DNA from 3 places in the Pantoea sp. SGAir0180 genome. Region 3 is predicted to be linked to each of the others. Evidence: predicted binding sites of a transcription regulator. Region 3 holds the regulator's gene; each other region holds the start of a gene.

Evidence for each region. Region 3 encodes CRP, which controls carbon source genes, mostly activating them, when cyclic AMP is high. Its sites were predicted from a motif close to ATGTGANNNNNNTCACAT; they were not measured.
Region 1: the regulator CRP is predicted to act here: its motif matches at 2,787-2,804, upstream of C1N58_RS08220 (6-phosphofructokinase).
Region 2: the regulator CRP is predicted to act here: its motif matches at 2,447-2,464, upstream of glpT (glycerol-3-phosphate transporter).

The regions. Positions count from the first base shown of each region.
Region 1 is NZ_CP028071.1:1,754,423-1,760,380, reverse strand. It holds gene pqqF (pyrroloquinoline quinone biosynthesis protein PqqF) at 1-1,712, shown strand, start outside; gene C1N58_RS08225 (YceI family protein) at 1,830-2,414, shown strand; gene C1N58_RS08220 (6-phosphofructokinase) at 2,941-3,921, shown strand; gene C1N58_RS08215 (PTS sugar transporter subunit IIB) at 3,931-4,245, shown strand; gene C1N58_RS08210 (PTS sugar transporter subunit IIC) at 4,238-5,605, shown strand; gene C1N58_RS08205 (class II fructose-bisphosphate aldolase) at 5,592-5,958, shown strand, end outside.
Region 2 is NZ_CP028071.1:3,600,653-3,606,610, forward strand. It holds gene metR (HTH-type transcriptional regulator MetR) at 1-672, shown strand, start outside; gene C1N58_RS16895 (YehS family protein) at 757-1,236, shown strand; gene C1N58_RS16900 (carboxylate/amino acid/amine transporter) at 1,425-2,288, opposite strand; gene glpT (glycerol-3-phosphate transporter) at 2,646-3,986, shown strand; gene yigL (sugar/pyridoxal phosphate phosphatase YigL) at 4,028-4,828, opposite strand; gene pldB (lysophospholipase L2) at 4,883-5,875, opposite strand.
Region 3 is NZ_CP028071.1:4,122,976-4,128,933, reverse strand. It holds gene C1N58_RS19295 (hydrolase) at 1-695, shown strand, start outside; gene C1N58_RS19290 (YheU family protein) at 700-918, shown strand; gene C1N58_RS19285 (phosphoribulokinase) at 980-1,849, shown strand; gene C1N58_RS19280 (OsmC family protein) at 1,879-2,283, opposite strand; gene crp (cAMP-activated global transcriptional regulator CRP) at 2,586-3,218, shown strand; gene C1N58_RS19270 (YccS/YhfK family putative transporter) at 3,277-5,352, shown strand; gene C1N58_RS19265 (bifunctional acetylornithine/succinyldiaminopimelate transaminase) at 5,354-5,958, opposite strand, start outside.

The sequences.
Region 1 (5,958 bases), 2.0 Mb from region 3:
ACGCCGGCACGATGACGCTGTGGCTTCAGGGGCCGCAGCCGCTGGACGAACTGGCAACGCTGGCTGAGTTTTTTGCTGCTCCTTTTGCCCTTCGCGATGCGGGCAGTCTTCCGGCACCAGACGTTGAATTATCGGCCGACAGGAGGCTGATGTTGCAGCAGGACGGCCCGTCCGAAGTGACGCTGAGCTGGCTGTTACCAACGGCGTTAAGTGACAGTGTCACGCTGTTGCGCGAGTTTTTGCTGGATGAAGCCCCCGGCGGCTTGCTGGCCGCCTTCTATGCGCGCGGGCTCGCCAGTCAGCTACAGCTAAAATGGCTGTATCAGTCCGCAAAAACGCAGTGGTTGATGATGACAGTGACGGGTGAGCAACCCGCCGTGGTGCAGGCATTGCTGAAGTCATTTTTCGCCGCCTTGAGTCATACCACAGCGACGCAGCGGCAACACTACTGGCACCTTGCGCAGCGGCGGCTGGCTGCATTGTCGCCCTTAATGCAGCTTCAGGCGCGGGCTTTAGGGTTTGCCGCCACGGGCGACTGCCCCGAACTCTCGCCCTTATTACAGACGCTGGCCGGTGTGCCAGCAACCACCCTGGTTTGTGCCGCCGACGTGGCTGGCGAATCACGCAGCGTACAGGGTTATGCGCTCACCCTGGCACGCTGGCAGGTGCCCGACATCAGTGTTCCCCCTGTTAAGTGGTTTTTTTATCCCGGCCCTAATCCTTTCCCGCCCGCCAGGCTGCCCACCACCGCAGTGACGTTGCCACACATTCACCCGGATGAAACCTCCGGCACGCTGATACTTCGTCCCGAACTGTACAGCACGCTGGCGGCAGGTCAGGCCTGCGAAAGCGCCTTGCGGTCGGTGTTTGCAGTACTGCGTCACTTTGGCGGCGGTGGGGAATGGTGTGAAAGGCAGGGCGTCTGGCAACTGACGCTGGACTTACCCGCCGACGAGGCGTTGCTCAGCGCGGCGCTGGCGCAACTGTTATCCTGCCTGATGCCGACAACGGAAGAGGCCAGCTCTGCCATTCCCGGTATTGCAATACGCGAACTGCTACGACAATTGCCTTACTGCCTGGCGTCGTCCGTGCAGCCGCAGCGCTGGCGGGCCATCCTTCTGGGCGGTAATGCCCGTCGACATCAACAACTTGCGCAACAGCTCAGCGTGCTGAAGGTCAATTCTCCTACATTACCCGCGCGGGCATGGGTGAGCGGCGAAAGCAGGATACCGCACCCCTCGGACGACAGCGCCATTCTGCTGTTTATACCACTGGCCGATCCTCAACAGCTGGCCGCACTGCGCGCGCTGGCGCTGCTATACGCGCCGCGATTTTATCAGCGCTACCGTGTTGAACGCCCCATCGGTTATGTCGTCAGCTGCCGTTACCAGCGTTGTGTGGATATCGACGGTATTCTTTTTGCGCTTCAGTCACCCACCCTGTCTGCCACAACGCTGATTCAGTATTGCGACGATTTTCTGCAGCAGATGACGTCCGTGACAGACGCGGCCGATCTCGACGGGGTGAAAACACAGTTAGCCGCAGCGCAGGAAGAACCCACCGTCGAGGCGCTGCGTCAGGCTAACGCACTGCCCACACTGACGCCACAGGATATTGCTGCCCTCAGCACTCAGCAGTTAACGCAGCTGCATCACCAGTTATGCAGCCAGAAATCAGCGTGGCGCATCTTACGTACAGACGATAAGCAGTAGAATAATTACTCATCGATATTGTTGAATGATTTTGATTGTTTACGCCAAATCTCTTCACTTTTTATTCCTGCCGCTTTGCACCAGACTCAATGTGACGCCATAAAAAAGGAATGAAAAGTGAAAGATGTTAAACGTTTTACACTGCCACTGATCGCAGTTGCCGCGCTGTATATCCCGGTTTCTCAGGCTGAGACAATGCACTACCAGCTGGATCCACAGCATACGTCGGTCGTTATGAGCTGGGAACACTTCGGCTTCTCGCATCCTACCGCCGATATTCCGGATGCCACGGGGTCACTGGTGTTCGACAGCAGCAAACCCGAGCAGTCGCGTGTTGACGTGACCTTGCCTGTCACCAAAATTGACAGCCATGTGCCTGCACTGACGAAAGAATTTAAAGGCGCCGACTATTTTGACGTCGCCAAATACCCGAGCGCGACCTTCCGCAGCACCAAAGTCATTGCTAAAGGCGATAACAAATTTGACGTAGAAGGTAATCTGACGTTGAAAGGCATCACCAAACCGGTTACGCTGCACGCCACGCTGAACAAGCAGGGTGAGCATCCGATGGTGAAAAAGCAGGCGATTGGTTTTGATGCGACCGGCACCATCAAGCGTTCTGACTTCAAACTGGATAAATACGTGCCTGCGGTCAGCGACGATGTCAAACTGACCATCTCCACCGAAGCGTACGCAAAATAACGCTTTCAGCATGTTTTCCCGCCCGGCACATCCGTTGCCGGGTTTTTTTATGCCCGCTTCACCCAACGCCACCGGTACAACACAGCCCGCTTTGCGCAAACGTTCATCATCGTGCCGCGCGTGTAAGAAAACCCGGTAAACGCTTAACCGGACAAGATGAATCCTTTTTCGCTGCCGAAATAACCGGTATCTATGCTGCCCGTATAACTAACCCGTCAGCATCACAGTGAAAAGTGAGGCGAAAATCACAAATCTGCATCGCGGTTTTTTTGTTATCCGGACACGCGCCTGAAATAGCCGTTTCTCTTCGCCTGATGATATTTAACCTGTTGTTTTATCAACCGAAGCTCACAGAACGGGCGCGCTTATTAATTGTGATTTAATTCACATAAACACCTGTTATAACCCCGCTGTCAATCTATCCACCCGGCAAAATACTCTCGTTTTTGTGATCTCACTTGCAAATATAAGGCTTGTATCCCGAAACAATAGCCCGCAGACGCATTGAGCCAGAGAGGAATGGAGAATGAGAATCGGGATGGTAATCAGCGGCGGCGATGTTACCGGCATAAATAATTTTATTTTTCAGATTGCGAGAATGACGCAGGCGGAAATGGTGTTATTTAATGGCGGTATTCCGGGGCTTATCGATAATGTCTGTCAGGAAATTGCGCAACGCGATTTAGTGGATTTCTCTGTTACCTCGATTCCGGTTATGCAGTCGGGAAGAACCACGCGAAAATTAATTCGCAGCGAATACGAAACCATCACCCGACAGCTCAAGTCATTGCGTATTGATGTATTAATTATGGCCGGCGGAGATGGCTCACTGCAATTTTTACATACGCTGAGCGAATTTGGGGTGAACTGTTTTGGCATCGGCATGACGATTGATAACGATGTCTTCGGCAGTGATTATACCGTGGGCTTTTCCACTGCCTGTGAGCAGGTACTTAAAGAGGTGGCAAAACTGCGGAATACGGGCCGCGCATTAACCGGCCGGGTATTTATGGTCGAGTTGCTCGGCGGTTACTGCGGTGAACTGACGCTGCAATCGGCAATAAAATCGAATGCGGATTTTGCGTTAATCCCCGAGTGTCAGATTCCGACGGCGACGCTGGCCGGGCGCATCACTCAGCGCCTCAGTGAACAGAACAGCGTCATTATCCTGTGCTCTGAGGGCTATACACGTGAATATTCACCGGGCTTTCAGGGCGCAATCGATACCTTAATTAAGCAACTTGAACCGTTGATCGGTGTGCGCATTCGCAAAACGATTGTCGGTTATGGACTGCGTAATGGCGATCCCACCTGTGAAGAAATTTATCAGGGCACCATTATGGCAAGTGAAGTGGTTCGTTGTATTCAATCCGGAATGCGCAATAAAGCCGTCATTATTAACGGCAGCAATAAGCCTATTCCGATTGACTTAATAAGCATGAAAAAACGCCTGGTCGATACAGAAGGGCACCATTATAAACTCGCTAAACAACTGCAAATAGTGTGAGGAGAAAACATGCTGAAAATTTTATGTGTTTGTGGTTGTGGTCTGGGTTCAAGTTTCGCCATCGAAATGAGTGCGAAAGCCGTTTTAAAAAAACTGGAAATTGAAGCCGATATCGATCACACCACAATTTCAGAAGCTAATGCATTTAAATCCGACATGATTCTGACGCAAAAAGCGTTTGCGGATGTTTTAAATGCTGACGCCACACCAGAACAGATTAAACGGGTCATTATATTAAATAAACTTACCGATAAAGCCGAAATTGAGCAAAAGATCGTGGCTTTCTTAAAAGAACGTAATATGAAGGTTGCTAATCATGAATAGTGTAATCAATTTTCTGGTTAAAGATTTACTGGGGCAGGCATCCATTCTTATCGCTTTTATTGCGCTGATTGGGCTGGTGCTGCAAAAGAAATCTGCGGGAAAAGTGGTCGAAGGGACGTTTAAAACCCTGCTCGGCTTCTTAATTATGATGGCGGGCATCAATATTATTGTCGGCGCACTGACCTTCCTGAACAGTATCTTCACCCACGGCTTTGGCATGCAGGGCTACATCACCGATGTGGCTGCCATCGCCGGGCTGGCCAACCGTGAACTGGGCTCCGAAGTGGCCATGACGCTGCTGGTGATCTTTATCGTCAATATCATCATTGCCCGCCTGACGCCGTTTAAATACATCTTCCTGACCGGACAGGCGTTGTTATGGATGGCCACGATTGGTGCGGTCATCGGCTATAAAGCAGGCTTAACCGGCTTACCGCTGATTCTGACCGGCGGGATTTTTGGTGGCGTTATGGCTGTCGTGATGCCCGCGCTGGCCCAGCCGGTGGTAAGGCGTATTACCGATTCGGACGATGTTGCCCTGGGCCACTTCTGTACCATCGGCTATCTGCTGACGGCGGCCGTGGCGAAGGTGGTCGGTAAAGGGTCACGTTCGACGGAGGATCTGAAGTTACCGGACAACTTCAAATTTTTACAGGACACCTACCTGTCAATGGCGGTGGTGATGGTGCCAATGTACCTGATCCCTGCGCTGGCAGCCGGTCCCGCCTTTATTGCGCAGTACAGCAGCGGCACCAACTACCTGATGTATGCCTTTATGCAGGCCATTCAGTTTGTCGCGGGCGTGTTTGTCCTCTACAGCGGTGTGCGACTGCTGCTGAATGAACTGGTTCCGGCATTCCGTGGCATTGCCATGCGGCTGGTGCCGGATGCGAAGCCTGCACTCGACTGCCCGGTCATGTTTCCTTATGCGCCTAACGCAGTCATTGTCGGTTTCCTGGCGACCACGCTCGGCTCCGTGGTCGGCATGCTGGTGTTCCCGATGTTTGGTCTGGCAATGATTCTGCCGGGTCTGCTCACCAACTTCTTTGCAGGCGGCACGGCAGGCGTGTTTGGTAATGCGTTGGGGGGCCGGCGCGGAGCGATGATCGGGGGCTTCGTGCACGGCTTATTCATTACCTTCCTGCCGGCCATTCTGGTGCCGATGCTGGAAAGTTATGGCTTTACCGGCGTGACCTTCAGCGATTCCGACGTCATCAGTACCGGCCTGGTTTTGGGACATGCTTTCCAGAATAACTGGTTGTTCGTCGCCGTATTCGTCGCCTTTGTTACCGCTATCGCCTGGTTTGTTAACGGAAAATCCACTTCATCCCGTGAGGAAAACGTGCATGAAACTTTATAATTTCACTGACCTGCTCAAGATTGCCAAAGAACGTGATTTTAAAGCGGTGGGATCGTTTAATCTACATTGTCTGGAAATGCTGCCCGCCTTTTTTAAGGCGGCAGAACAAACCCACAGCCCGTTAATGATTCAGATATCTACCGGTACGGCAAAATATCTCGGACACGAATTACTGGTCGATGCCGTTAAATCTTTAGCGAAAAGTAAAAATATTCCAACCTGTCTGCATCTGGATCACTGTTCTGATTTAGAGGCTATTCAGACAGCGATTAACGCCGGATTCAGTTCGGTCATGTACGATGGCTCACATTTACCGCTTGAGGAAAATATTGCTAATACCCGACGGGTCATTG
Region 2 (5,958 bases), 520 kb from region 3:
TGCCATGAGCCGCAACAGACTACGCTTCGTGTTGCCATTGAATGTCATAGCTGCATCCAGTGGCTTACGCCGGCACTGGATAAGTTTCGTCAGAGCTGGCCACAGGTGGTGATGGATTTTAAATCAGGTGTGACCTTCGATCCGCAACCTGCACTTCAACAGGGTGAGCTGGATATCGTTTTAACGTCCGATATTCTGCCGCGCTCGGGCCTGTTCTATTCACCGATGTTCGATTTCGAAGTGCGCCTGGTGCTGGCACCCGATCATCCTCTGGCTCAGGTCGAACATATCTCCCCTGACGCACTGGCCGACGAAGTGTTGATGATTTACCCGGTGCAGCGTCAGCGGCTGGATATCTGGCGTCATTTTCTTCAGCCCGCGGGCATCAGTCCTGCACTGAAGAATGTGGATAACACGCTGTTGATGATTCAGATGGTGTCGGCGCGCATGGGCATTGCCGCGCTGCCACACTGGGTAGTGGAGAGCTTTGAAAAACAGGGGTTAGTGATCACGAAAACACTGGGAGAGGGATTATGGAGTCGGCTTTATGCCGCCGTGCGTGACGGCGAGCAGCGTCAGCCTGTGCTGGAAGCCTTTATCCATTTTGCCCGTCAGCATGCCTGTGAACATTTGCCTTTTGTCAGGAATGCCGCGCATCCTGCAGCCGTTTAGCCGCATGAGCGACAAAGCTGCGCGGCGGCGGGCAAAATCCCCTATAATGCGCAGCCTGTTGACTGACCTTGAGACGATCTCACCATGACTAACAACGATATTTTGCGCAGCGTGCGCTATATGCTCGATCTGAACGATGCCAAAATGGTGGCGATTTTTGCCTTAGCGGAGTGCGAGGTTCCTCAGGCCGATATCACCAGTTGGCTGAAAAAAGATGAGGATGCGGCATTTCGCCCCTGCCCCGATGTCCTGATGGGCTATTTCCTGAATGGCTTAATCTTTCATCGCCGTGGGAAAAGTGAGGATGCCCCTGCGCCTTCCATCGAGCGTAAGATGAATAACAACATTTTCATGAAAAAGCTGCGTATTGCATTTGACCTGAAAACGACCGACATCCCTGATATCCTGAAAAAAGCCAACTTCACCGTGTCTCAGGCAGAGATTGGCGCGATCTTCCGTAAACCGGATCACAAAAACTATCGTGAATGCGGTGACCAGATTCTGCGTAATTTCCTCAAGGGGCTGACGATGATTCATCGCCCTGCGCCAGTTAAGCCCGCTTAAACCAGCCGCCGACTTACGCTCGTCCCGCCGGAGAAAGCGCACCGGGATAACAATCCGGTCCGCTCTGCCGGGCGAGCAGACGTCGTCTTGCTCGCCTTCTGCCGACGCGCGCCCCGTCCGCCATGGGATCGCAACAGACTGAGCGGCCTGCTACTTTTGGCGTCGATGCGCGGCGATGCCTTGTTTCTTCACTGTTGATTGTTCTTACCGACCACCCAGCGCTTATGGACCCACAAGGACGCTACTATCACGAGCGCACCGGCAATAAAGCTTGGCCAGTGTGGCTTTTGCTGCCATATCGCCAGGTTGACCAGCAAGCCTGCCGGCACATGCATGTTGTTCATGATGCCCAACGTGCCAGCATCGACCTGCGTAGCACCGTAGTTCCACATAAAGTAACCCAGTCCGGACGCCACCACGCCCAGCCAGACCAGAATGCCCCACTGCAGTGAGGTGGTCGGGAGTTTATGCGGGTTGCCCCAGACGGCCCAGGCCACCACCGCAATCAGCACCGCGCCCAGATAGAACCACGAAAAGGCCGTGTGCTGCGGCACAGGACGGGTTTCCTGCAAACGTTTGTAGCCCACCATACCTGCTGCAAAGCAAATATTGGCTAACTGTACCAGCAACAGGCCGAACCAGAAGTTATCGCTGACTTTGTCATAACGAATGATTGCCGCGCCCGCCACAGCCAGCAACGCACTGAAAATGTACCCTGCGCGCAGAGGCCGTCGACTGATCACGTCGTAGATCAACGTGACGTACAGCGGCGTCATCACGGTAAACAGCAGGAATTCAGACACGCTCAGATAGAGATAGGCTTCGAAACTCAGTAAATACATGATGCCCAGTTGCAGCATGCCTACCAGCATATACAGCAGGAGCGTAGAGGGGCGATAGCCGCGCCAGCGCAGGAAAGGCAAAAATACCACGGCCGCCAGCGCCAGGCGCATCAGCACCGAAAACCAGCTGTCAACCTGACCGGCAAGATACTCGCCAATCAGGCTGAATGAAAAAGCCCACAGAATGGTAGTAACAATCAATAAAAGCACGGTAACAACCCCGAAATAAACAGAGCGACAGTGTAAACAATGTCCGCACAGCAGGGAGATTTATCTGGTTGACATCTGTGCATTAACCAGGCAGTTACGCATTAATCTGCCGGTCAGGCTTTTTATCTTCTCATCGGGCATATCCTGTCAGCAGAAAAATGTGCGCATCAGCGCATCGGCCTGAGCTTTTTGCGCCAGATTGTCATAAATCTGTAACAGATTTGTCATTCATCACAGTAAAGCCATGTATCTCTGTCTATTCTCTGCGCGAAATGGCGCATCCCGATCGCCGTTTTCTTGAGTTTTGCCCAACCTGCCGGGAATCAAAATCATAATGCGCCCTGGAGGGCCGCCGCTATGTTGAGTATTTTTAAACCTGCACCACACCAGCCCCGGGTCGAAGATCATCGTATCGATCCACGCTACCGTCGCCTGCGCTGGCAAATCTTTATCGGAATTTTCGTTGGCTATGCGGCCTACTATCTGGTTCGAAAGAATTTCGCCCTGGCGATGCCCTACCTGGTTGAACAAGGCTTCTCACGCGGCGATCTGGGTTTTGCGCTTTCAGGCATCTCCATCGCCTATGGCTTTTCCAAATTTATTATGGGTTCGGTGTCAGACCGGTCGAATCCACGGGTCTTCTTACCTGCCGGCTTAACGCTGGCGGCTGCTGTAATGCTGATTATGGGGTTTGTGCCCTGGGCAACCTCCAGCATTATGGTGATGTTCGTACTGCTGTTCATCTGTGGCTGGTTTCAGGGAATGGGCTGGCCGCCCTGCGGACGCACTATGGTCCACTGGTGGTCACAAAAGGAGCGCGGCGGCATCGTTTCTGTGTGGAACTGTGCGCATAACGTCGGCGGCGGGATTCCGCCCCTGCTGTTTCTGCTGGGGATGGCGTGGTTCAACGACTGGAAAGCCGCGCTATATATGCCCGCCTTCGGGGCGATCGCCATTGCGATTCTGGCCTTTGCCCTGATGCGCGATACGCCGCAATCTTGTGGATTACCGCCGATTGAGGCCTATAAAAACGACTATCCGGTGGATTACAACGAAAGTCATGAGGAAGAGTTCACTGCCAGACAAATCTTTATGAAGTATGTCCTGCCCAACAAACTGCTGTGGTACATCGCTCTGGCAAATGTGTTTGTCTACCTGCTGCGTTACGGCATCCTCGACTGGTCACCGACCTACCTGAAAGAAGTAAAGCATTTCACGCTTGATAAGTCCTCCTGGACCTACTTCTTTTATGAGTATGCGGGCATTCCCGGTACGCTGTTGTGCGGCTGGATGTCAGACAAGGTCTTTCGCGGCAACCGTGGTGCGACAGGGGTGTTTTTTATGACGCTGGTTACCGCTGCTACCGTCATCTACTGGCTAAATCCGCCGGGCAATCCCGGTGTGGACATGGCCTGCATGATCGCGATTGGCTTTCTGATTTATGGACCGGTAATGCTCATTGGTCTGCATGCGCTGGAGCTGGCACCCAAAAAAGCGGCTGGCACGGCTGCCGGGTTTACGGGGCTGTTCGGTTATCTGGGTGGCTCAGTCGCGGCCAGCGCCATTGTGGGTTATACCGTCGATTATTTCGGCTGGGATGGCGGATTCATCGTGATGATTGCCGGCGCCGTTATGGCGGTAGTGCTGCTGCTGTTAACCATGATCAGTGAGCACCGGCATAAGCAAAAAAGGGCATAACGGATTTGCCAGAAGGCCGGCTTACCGGCCTTCTTTTCGGATTACGACAGATAGAGTGTTCTCAGCGTCTCCGGGACGGCATCCTGGGCATTACTGCCAATCACTTCCAGTTCAGGTAAGGTGTCTTTCAGACGCTGATGGGCGTTAGCCATAATGCAGCCTTTGCCTGCCATACTCAGCATTTCGACATCATTCATACCATCACCAAACGCAATACAGTCTTTAAGCGTAAAGCCTAACTGTTTTGCCACCGCTTCCAGGGCATGGCCTTTTGACACGCCGCCTGCCATCACTTCGAGGCAGGTCGGCAGCGAAAAACTCACGTTAACCCTGTCGCCCCAGCGTGCTTCGATGGCCTGCTCCATAGGGACAAGGTGTTCCGGTTCTTCACAGGTAAAAAAGACTTTGCTGATGCCATCCGTCGGCAGCATGCCCGGCTCATAAACCTGATAGTGAAAATCGGACTCGCGAAAATAATCCTTCTCCGCCGGACTGCAGCGGCTGACAAACCACTCATCGTCGCGATAAACATGCGTCAGCACGTCCGGATGATGATACTGCAGACCAAACAGATCGTGGGCGATGTCCGCGTCCAGATTGTGGCTAAAAACCAGCTCCCCTGCCGGATTGTGAACGCGCGCGCCGTTTGACGTAATCATGTAAGCCGGAATCCCCAGCTTGTCACGCATTTGCCCGACATCGATGTGATGACGGCCTGTGGCAAAAATAAAGTGAATGCCCTGCGCGACCAGTTGCTGAAGCGTTTCGCGCGCATTGGCGGTCAGGCGATGTTCGGGAGAAAGCAGTGTGCCATCCAGATCGGACACAACAATGTGGTACATGAAAACCTCGGGTATCGGTGTCGGTTGGCCGTAGCCGGTAATGTAAATTGCGAACTAATGCTGCGATAAAAAGAAATCGACGATGGTATTGAGCGCTTCGGCGCGCATGCTGTCCTTTTCAAACAGGATCTCGTGGCGCGCGCCGCTGATAACCTGCGGTGTCCGGCCCTGACAGGGGTGACCGGCTGCCGCCATCGCGTCACAAAACAGATCCTGCGAGCGATTATCCACCACGCTGTCTTCACTGGCCTGCAGCACCAGCAACGGAGTCGTAATGTTATCCACCTGGCTCAGAATATTGCGCCCGGCATGAATCCCTTCTCTGACCCAGTGATACGTAGGTCCGCCCACGCGAATAGCCGGATCATCCGCATAAAAACGCAGACTGCGGCGGTAGCGCTCATGGCTGTGCGTTAACCGGTTGATGCCGAAAGGGTGCGCCCGCCAGCGCCCTGTGCCTAATGCATAACCCTCACGCACAGCGGGGCGCTTTTCCGCCCAGTCAAGAATCTTATGCGCCAGAAAAGCGGGTAACGGCAACGCAATCCCAAACATGGGAGCCACCAGCGCGGCGGCATGAAATGCACCGGGCTGACGCGCCAGGAAGAGCGTCAAAATCGCGCCGCCCATCGAATGAGCCAGTGCATAGCGCTGCTGATAATGACGGCTCACAATCTCTTTGAGATAAAGCGTTTCGAGGTCATCAACATAATGGCTGAACTCCACCACATGCCCGCGGTGAGAGTCATCCAGCAGACGATCCGATCGCCCCTGACCGCGATGATCGAGCACGATCACATCAAAGCCGCAGTGAAAAAGATCGTAAGCCAGTTCGGGATACTTAACGTAGCTTTCGATGCGCCCCGGCACGATAAGGATGACGCGTTTATGTTGCGGTGAAATGAACCGGACATAGCGCAATGTCAGGTTTCCAACGCCAGTGAATTCGCACTCTTCACGGCTGTGCCAGAAATCAAGCAGTGGACCAGTAGCAAAGGCGGCAAAGGCCTTTTCGCGTCGCAGCCAGCTTGCCCTGTGTTGCTTCATCCGCCCTCCTGATTGCCGGAAAAAAAGAGTCTGAACGGCCGCATGATGTCCATGGCTCTGCGCAGCATTCTGGCGTATTGTGT
Region 3 (5,958 bases):
TGCATTTTCGCGGCTGCAGCGGTGAGCCGAACCGTCTGAACCGGATATACCACTCCGGTGAAACCGAGGATGCGCGTTTTTTCCTGCACTGGCTGACGACGCGCTGGGGCCGGGTGCCCACAACTGCTGTCGGCTTCTCGCTGGGCGGGAATATGCTCGGTTGCCTGTTAGGCCAGCAAGGTGATGAAGCCCTGATTGACGCGGGCGTGATTGTGTCTGCGCCCCTGATGCTGGAACCCTGCAGCGCCCGACTTGAGCGCGGCTTTTCACAGGTTTATCAGCGTTACCTGTTAAGCCAGTTAAAAAAGAATGCCCAGCGTAAACTGCGGGCCTGGCCCGACACGTTGCCGGTGAACCTCATTCAGCTTAACGCCCTGCGCCGTCTGCGAGACTTTGACGACGCGATCACGGCCCGGGCGCATGGTTTTGCCGACGCCACGGATTATTACCGTCGCGCCAGCGCTATGCCGCGCCTTAAGTTCGTGACAAAACCGCTGCTCATCATCCATGCAAAAGATGACCCGTTCATGAGCGATGAGGTGATCCCGCAGCCTGCGCAATTATCTGCCACTATTACCTATCAGCTGACACAGCAGGGTGGGCATGTTGGTTTCGTCAGTGGCACCCTGCGTCAGCCTCGGTTGTGGCTGGAGCAGCGCGTGCCACAGTGGATTTCCTCTTATCTGGATAACTGACTCTGTGATTATTCCCTGGGAACAGGTTTCTCCCGAAACCCTTGAAAATCTTATCGAAGCGTTTGTTTTGCGTGAAGGCACGGATTACGGCGAGCAGGAGCTCAGCCTGACGGAAAAAGTCGCCGATGTGCGTCGTCAGCTGGAGCACGGCGAGGTCGTTCTGGTATGGTCGGAACTGCACGAGTCGGTCAACATCATGCGCAAAAGCGAGTTTCGTGGCTGATGCAACGAACGGAAAATCGTGCTAACAATGCTCATCGCCCGACGTCACAGGGACTTCAACTATGTCTGCACGCCATCCGATTATCGCGGTAACGGGCTCCAGCGGTGCGGGAACCACCACCACCAGCCTGGCGTTCCGTAAAATTTTTCAGCAACTCGGTTTGCACGCTGCCGAACTGGAAGGGGACAGTTTTCACCGCTTTACCCGACCCGAAATGGACATGGCTATCCGAAAAGCGCGCGATCTGGGGCGACATATCAGCTACTTTGGCCCGGAGGCGAATGATTTTGGCCTGCTGGAGCAAACGTTCATCGAATACGGCGAACACGGTAAGGGCCAGTCGCGTAAGTATCTGCACACCTATGATGAAGCCGTTCCCTGGAACCAGGTTCCCGGCACCTTCACGCCCTGGCAACCGTTACCTCCGGATATGGATGTGCTGTTTTATGAAGGCTTGCACGGCGGCGTGGTGACTGCACAACACAATGTGGCGGAAAAAGTCGATTTGCTGGTCGGCGTCGTGCCCATCGTCAACCTGGAGTGGATTCAGAAACTGGTGCGCGATACCAGCGAGCGTGGCCATTCACGCGAAGCGGTGATGGATTCGGTAGTGCGTTCCATGGAAGATTACATCAATTTCATTACGCCGCAGTTTTCACGAACCCATATTAACTTTCAGCGCGTCCCCACGGTGGATACCTCTAATCCCTTTGCCGCGCGCACCATCCCTTCGCTGGATGAAAGCTTTGTGGTTATCCACTTTCAGGGGCTGGAAGACATTGATTTTCCCTATCTGCTGGCCATGCTGCAGGGATCGTTTATTTCCAATATCAACACGCTGGTGGTACCCGGCGGCAAAATGGGACTGGCGATGGAGTTAATTATGGCGCCGTTAGTAAAACGGCTCATGGAAGGGAAACGGATTGAATAACCACAGAGGCCAGCCTGGCCTCTGTGAGATTATAGCGCGATCACTTCGTAGCTGTGGGTAATGTTGACGCCTTTGCCTAACATGATGGCGACAGAGCAATATTTTTCCGCTGACAGATCGACAGCGCGTGCCACGGCTTTATCCGAAAGTGCGTTGCCGCTGACGATAAAATGCAGATTGATATGGGTAAAGATGCGGGGGGCTTCTTCCCGACGTTCAGACGATAGTTTCACTTCGCAATCAACCACATCGTTGCGGCCTTTTTGCAAAATTGACACAACGTCAATGGCGCTGCATCCCCCTGCCGCCATCAGCACCATCTCCATAGGGCTCGGCGCTTTATCGCCAGAATTGCCATCCATCAGTACCTGATGGCCGGACGATGATTCCCCCAGGAATGTTAACCCTTCAACCCATTTGACGCGTGCCTGCATAATTTTGACCTCAGAATACCCTGTTTTGGCTCAGCGTACGCTTTTGCCTGGGAAACAGCAATCCAGAGAAAACGCCATCTTGCTGAAGCGAGACAACACAAGACAGTCGACGTAAGCTGTGCTACAAACAGAGCTGAAAATATTTTTCGTCATCCGAAGACGAAGCCGGGAAGAATGATGCGCACTGCGCCGAATGCAGCCCGAATAATTTCCTGAATGGAAAGACGCTTAACGCTTACATCGCCTGGCAGGGAAACAGAGCCCTGTATTTTGGGCACGATTACAACAGAGGATAATAGCGAATGGTTCTCGGCAAACCGCAAACAGACCCTACACTTGAATGGTTCCTGTCCCATTGCCATATTCACAAGTATCCATCCAAAAGTACGCTCATTCATCAAGGTGAAAAGGCGGAAACGCTTTACTACATCGTTAAAGGTTCCGTTGCGGTACTGATTAAGGATGAAGAAGGCAAGGAGATGATTCTGTCCTATCTGAATCAGGGCGACTTTATTGGTGAGCTTGGCCTGTTCGAAGAAGGTCAGGAGCGCAGCGCCTGGGTACGTGCGAAAACCGCGTGCGAAGTGGCAGAGATTTCCTACAAAAAATTCCGTCAGCTGATTCAGGTGAATCCGGACATCCTCATGCGCCTCTCCTCGCAAATGGCGCGCCGTCTGCAGGTCACATCGGAAAAAGTGGGCAACCTCGCGTTCCTTGATGTCACCGGTCGCATTGCGCAGACGTTGCTCAACCTGGCGAAACAGCCGGATGCCATGACGCATCCTGACGGCATGCAAATTAAAATTACGCGTCAGGAAATTGGCCAAATCGTGGGATGTTCACGTGAAACCGTGGGACGTATTTTGAAGATGCTGGAAGACCAGAATCTGATCTCCGCACACGGCAAAACAATTGTTGTTTACGGCACGCGCTAAGCTTTATTCTTCACGGCATAATGGCAACGTTATGCCGTGAATTATTTGCGTTGAGCCGATGTGGCGAAGAATAATTTATCACCCTGAAGTTAACTATGCCCTGCGCCAGACACTGGTGTTGTGTCTCCCCGTCGCGCTCGGCTGGCTGTTTGGCGATCTGCAAAAAGGATTGCTGTTCTCATTGGTGCCTGCCTGCTGCAATATTGCCGGTCTGGATACACCCCACAAACGCTTCTTTAAACGCCTGATTGTCGGCGGCAGCCTGTTTGCCCTGGGTAGCTTACTGATGCAGTGGCTTCTGTTTAAAGACGTGCCCTTACCGCTTATTCTTTTCGCTCTGCCTTTGCTGCTGGGCGTGACAGGTGAAATCAGCCCACTGCACGCACGGTTACTCCCTGCCACACTGATCGCAGCGATATTTACCACCAGCCTGATTGGCCGCATGCCCATTTACGTACCGCCCCTGCTCTACATCGGCGGTACGCTGTGGTATGGCCTGTTTAACTGGTTCTGGTTTTGGCTGTGGAAAGAGCAGCCAATGCGTGAAAGCCTGAGTCTGATTTACCGCGAACTGGCGAACTATTGTGACGCCAAGTACACCTTGTTGACGCAACTTACCGATCCGGAGAAGGCGCTACCACCGTTGCTGGCGCGGCAACAAAAAGCAATCGACCTCATCAACACCTGTTATCAGCAGATGCATATGCTGTCCGCCAGCCGCGATCACAGTCATAAGCGACTGACCCGCGCTTTTCAGGTCGCACTGGATTTACAGGAACACATTTCTGTCAGCCTGCATCAGCCAGAAGAAGTGCAAAAACTGGTAGAACAAAGCCATGCTGAGGCCGTGATTCGCTGGAATGCGAAAACCATTTCCGCCCGTTTACGTGAGCTGGCAGACAACATCCTGTACCACCAACTGTCCAGTCGCTTTGATATGGACAAGCAGCTGGGGGCACTGGAAAAAATCGCCCGTCAGCACCCGGACAATCCGGTAGGAAATTTTTGCCTTTATCACTTCAGCCGCATCGCACGGGTACTGCGTACACAAAAGCCCCTTTATCAGCGTGATTTGATGGCGGATCGCCAGCGCCGTTTACCGCTTCTGCCCGCACTCAGAAGCTATCTCTCGCTGCGCTCTTCTGCCCTGCGCACGGCCGGACGTTTTTCTGTGATGCTGATGCTGGGTAGCGGGCTGGCGCTGTTCTTTTCGATTCCCAAACCCTACTGGATTCTGATGACCATTATGTTTGTCAGCCAGAGTAACTACAGCGCCACACGGGTGCGTATTCAGCACCGTGCGCTGGGCACCTTTGCCGGGCTGGTGATTGCGGCAGCCTCGCTGCGGCTGGATGTCCCTGAACCGCTGGTGTTGAGCATCATGCTGGTGATTACCTTTATCAGCTATCGCTTTACCCGCCAGTTTTACGGCTGGTCGATGGTGGGGTTCACGGTCACCGCGGTATATACCCTGCAACTTCTGTCACTTAACGGCGCACAATTCTTACTGCCGCGCCTGCTGGATACCCTGATGGGCTGCCTGATTGCGTTTGGCGGAACGTTATGGCTTTGGCCGCAATGGCAAAGTGCCCTGCTACGACAGAACGCACATGATGTGCTTGAGGCTTTCCAGGACGCGTTACGCATGTTGCTTGGTCCGGAACAGTCTCCCGAGGTACTCGCCTATCAGCGCGTTAACGTTAATCAGGCCCACAATGCAGTCTTTAACTCACTAAATCAGGCGATGCAGGAGCCGGGGTTTAACGCACGCTATTTACAGGATATGCGTTTATGGGTCACGCACAGCCAGTTTATCGTTGAGCACATCAACGCCATGACGATTCTGGCACGCGAACATACCATGCTGCCGCCTACGCTGGCGGAGCACTATCTGCAATGGTGTGAAATTGCGCTGCAGCGTTGCCAGCAGCGGCTTGAATATGACGGCGAAAGTTCGCAAACCGATCTGTTACAGGGAATTGAAGATATCAACGAGGGACCGGTCACAGTACTGGAGCAGCACATCAGGCGCATTCTGGATCATCTTAAGGTGATGCACACGATCTCATCGCTGGCGTGGAACCAGCGACCGCATCATGGTCGCTGGCTGATTCGCAGTATGGGTCGAAAATAACTCAGGCAGCCAGGACTTTCCCGACCGCTTTGGCAAAGCGCGCCATGCCTTCTTCAATATCGGCGGGTTCAATAATCAGTGAAGGGGCAAAACGCATCACATCCGTACCAGCCACCAGCACCATAACGCCTTCAGCCGCGGCGGCATTGAGGATATCGCGTGATTTTCCGGCATGTTGCGGCTTCAGGGCCGCGCCTACCAGTAAGCCTTTGCCGCGAATATCGCTAAACAGATCGTAACGGGCATCAATCGCCTTGAGTGCCTCGACAAACTGCTGGCGACGGGATTCCACGCCGTTCAGCACGTCTGGCGTATTGATCAGATCCAGCGCGGTTTCAGCAATCGCACAGGCCAGCGGATTGCCACCATAGGTGGTGCCATGCACGCCAGGAGCCATCGTTGACGCCACCTCCTCGGTGGTCAGCATCGCGCTGACAGGAAAACCACCGCCCAGCGCTTTCGCCGAAGTCAGAATGTCTGGCGTGACGCCGTAGTGCTCATAAGCAAACAGCTTACCGCTGCGCCCCATACCGCTCTGAACTTCATCCAGCACCAGCAACGCCTGATGTTTATCGCAGAGCTCACGCAGCCCCTGCATAAATTCTG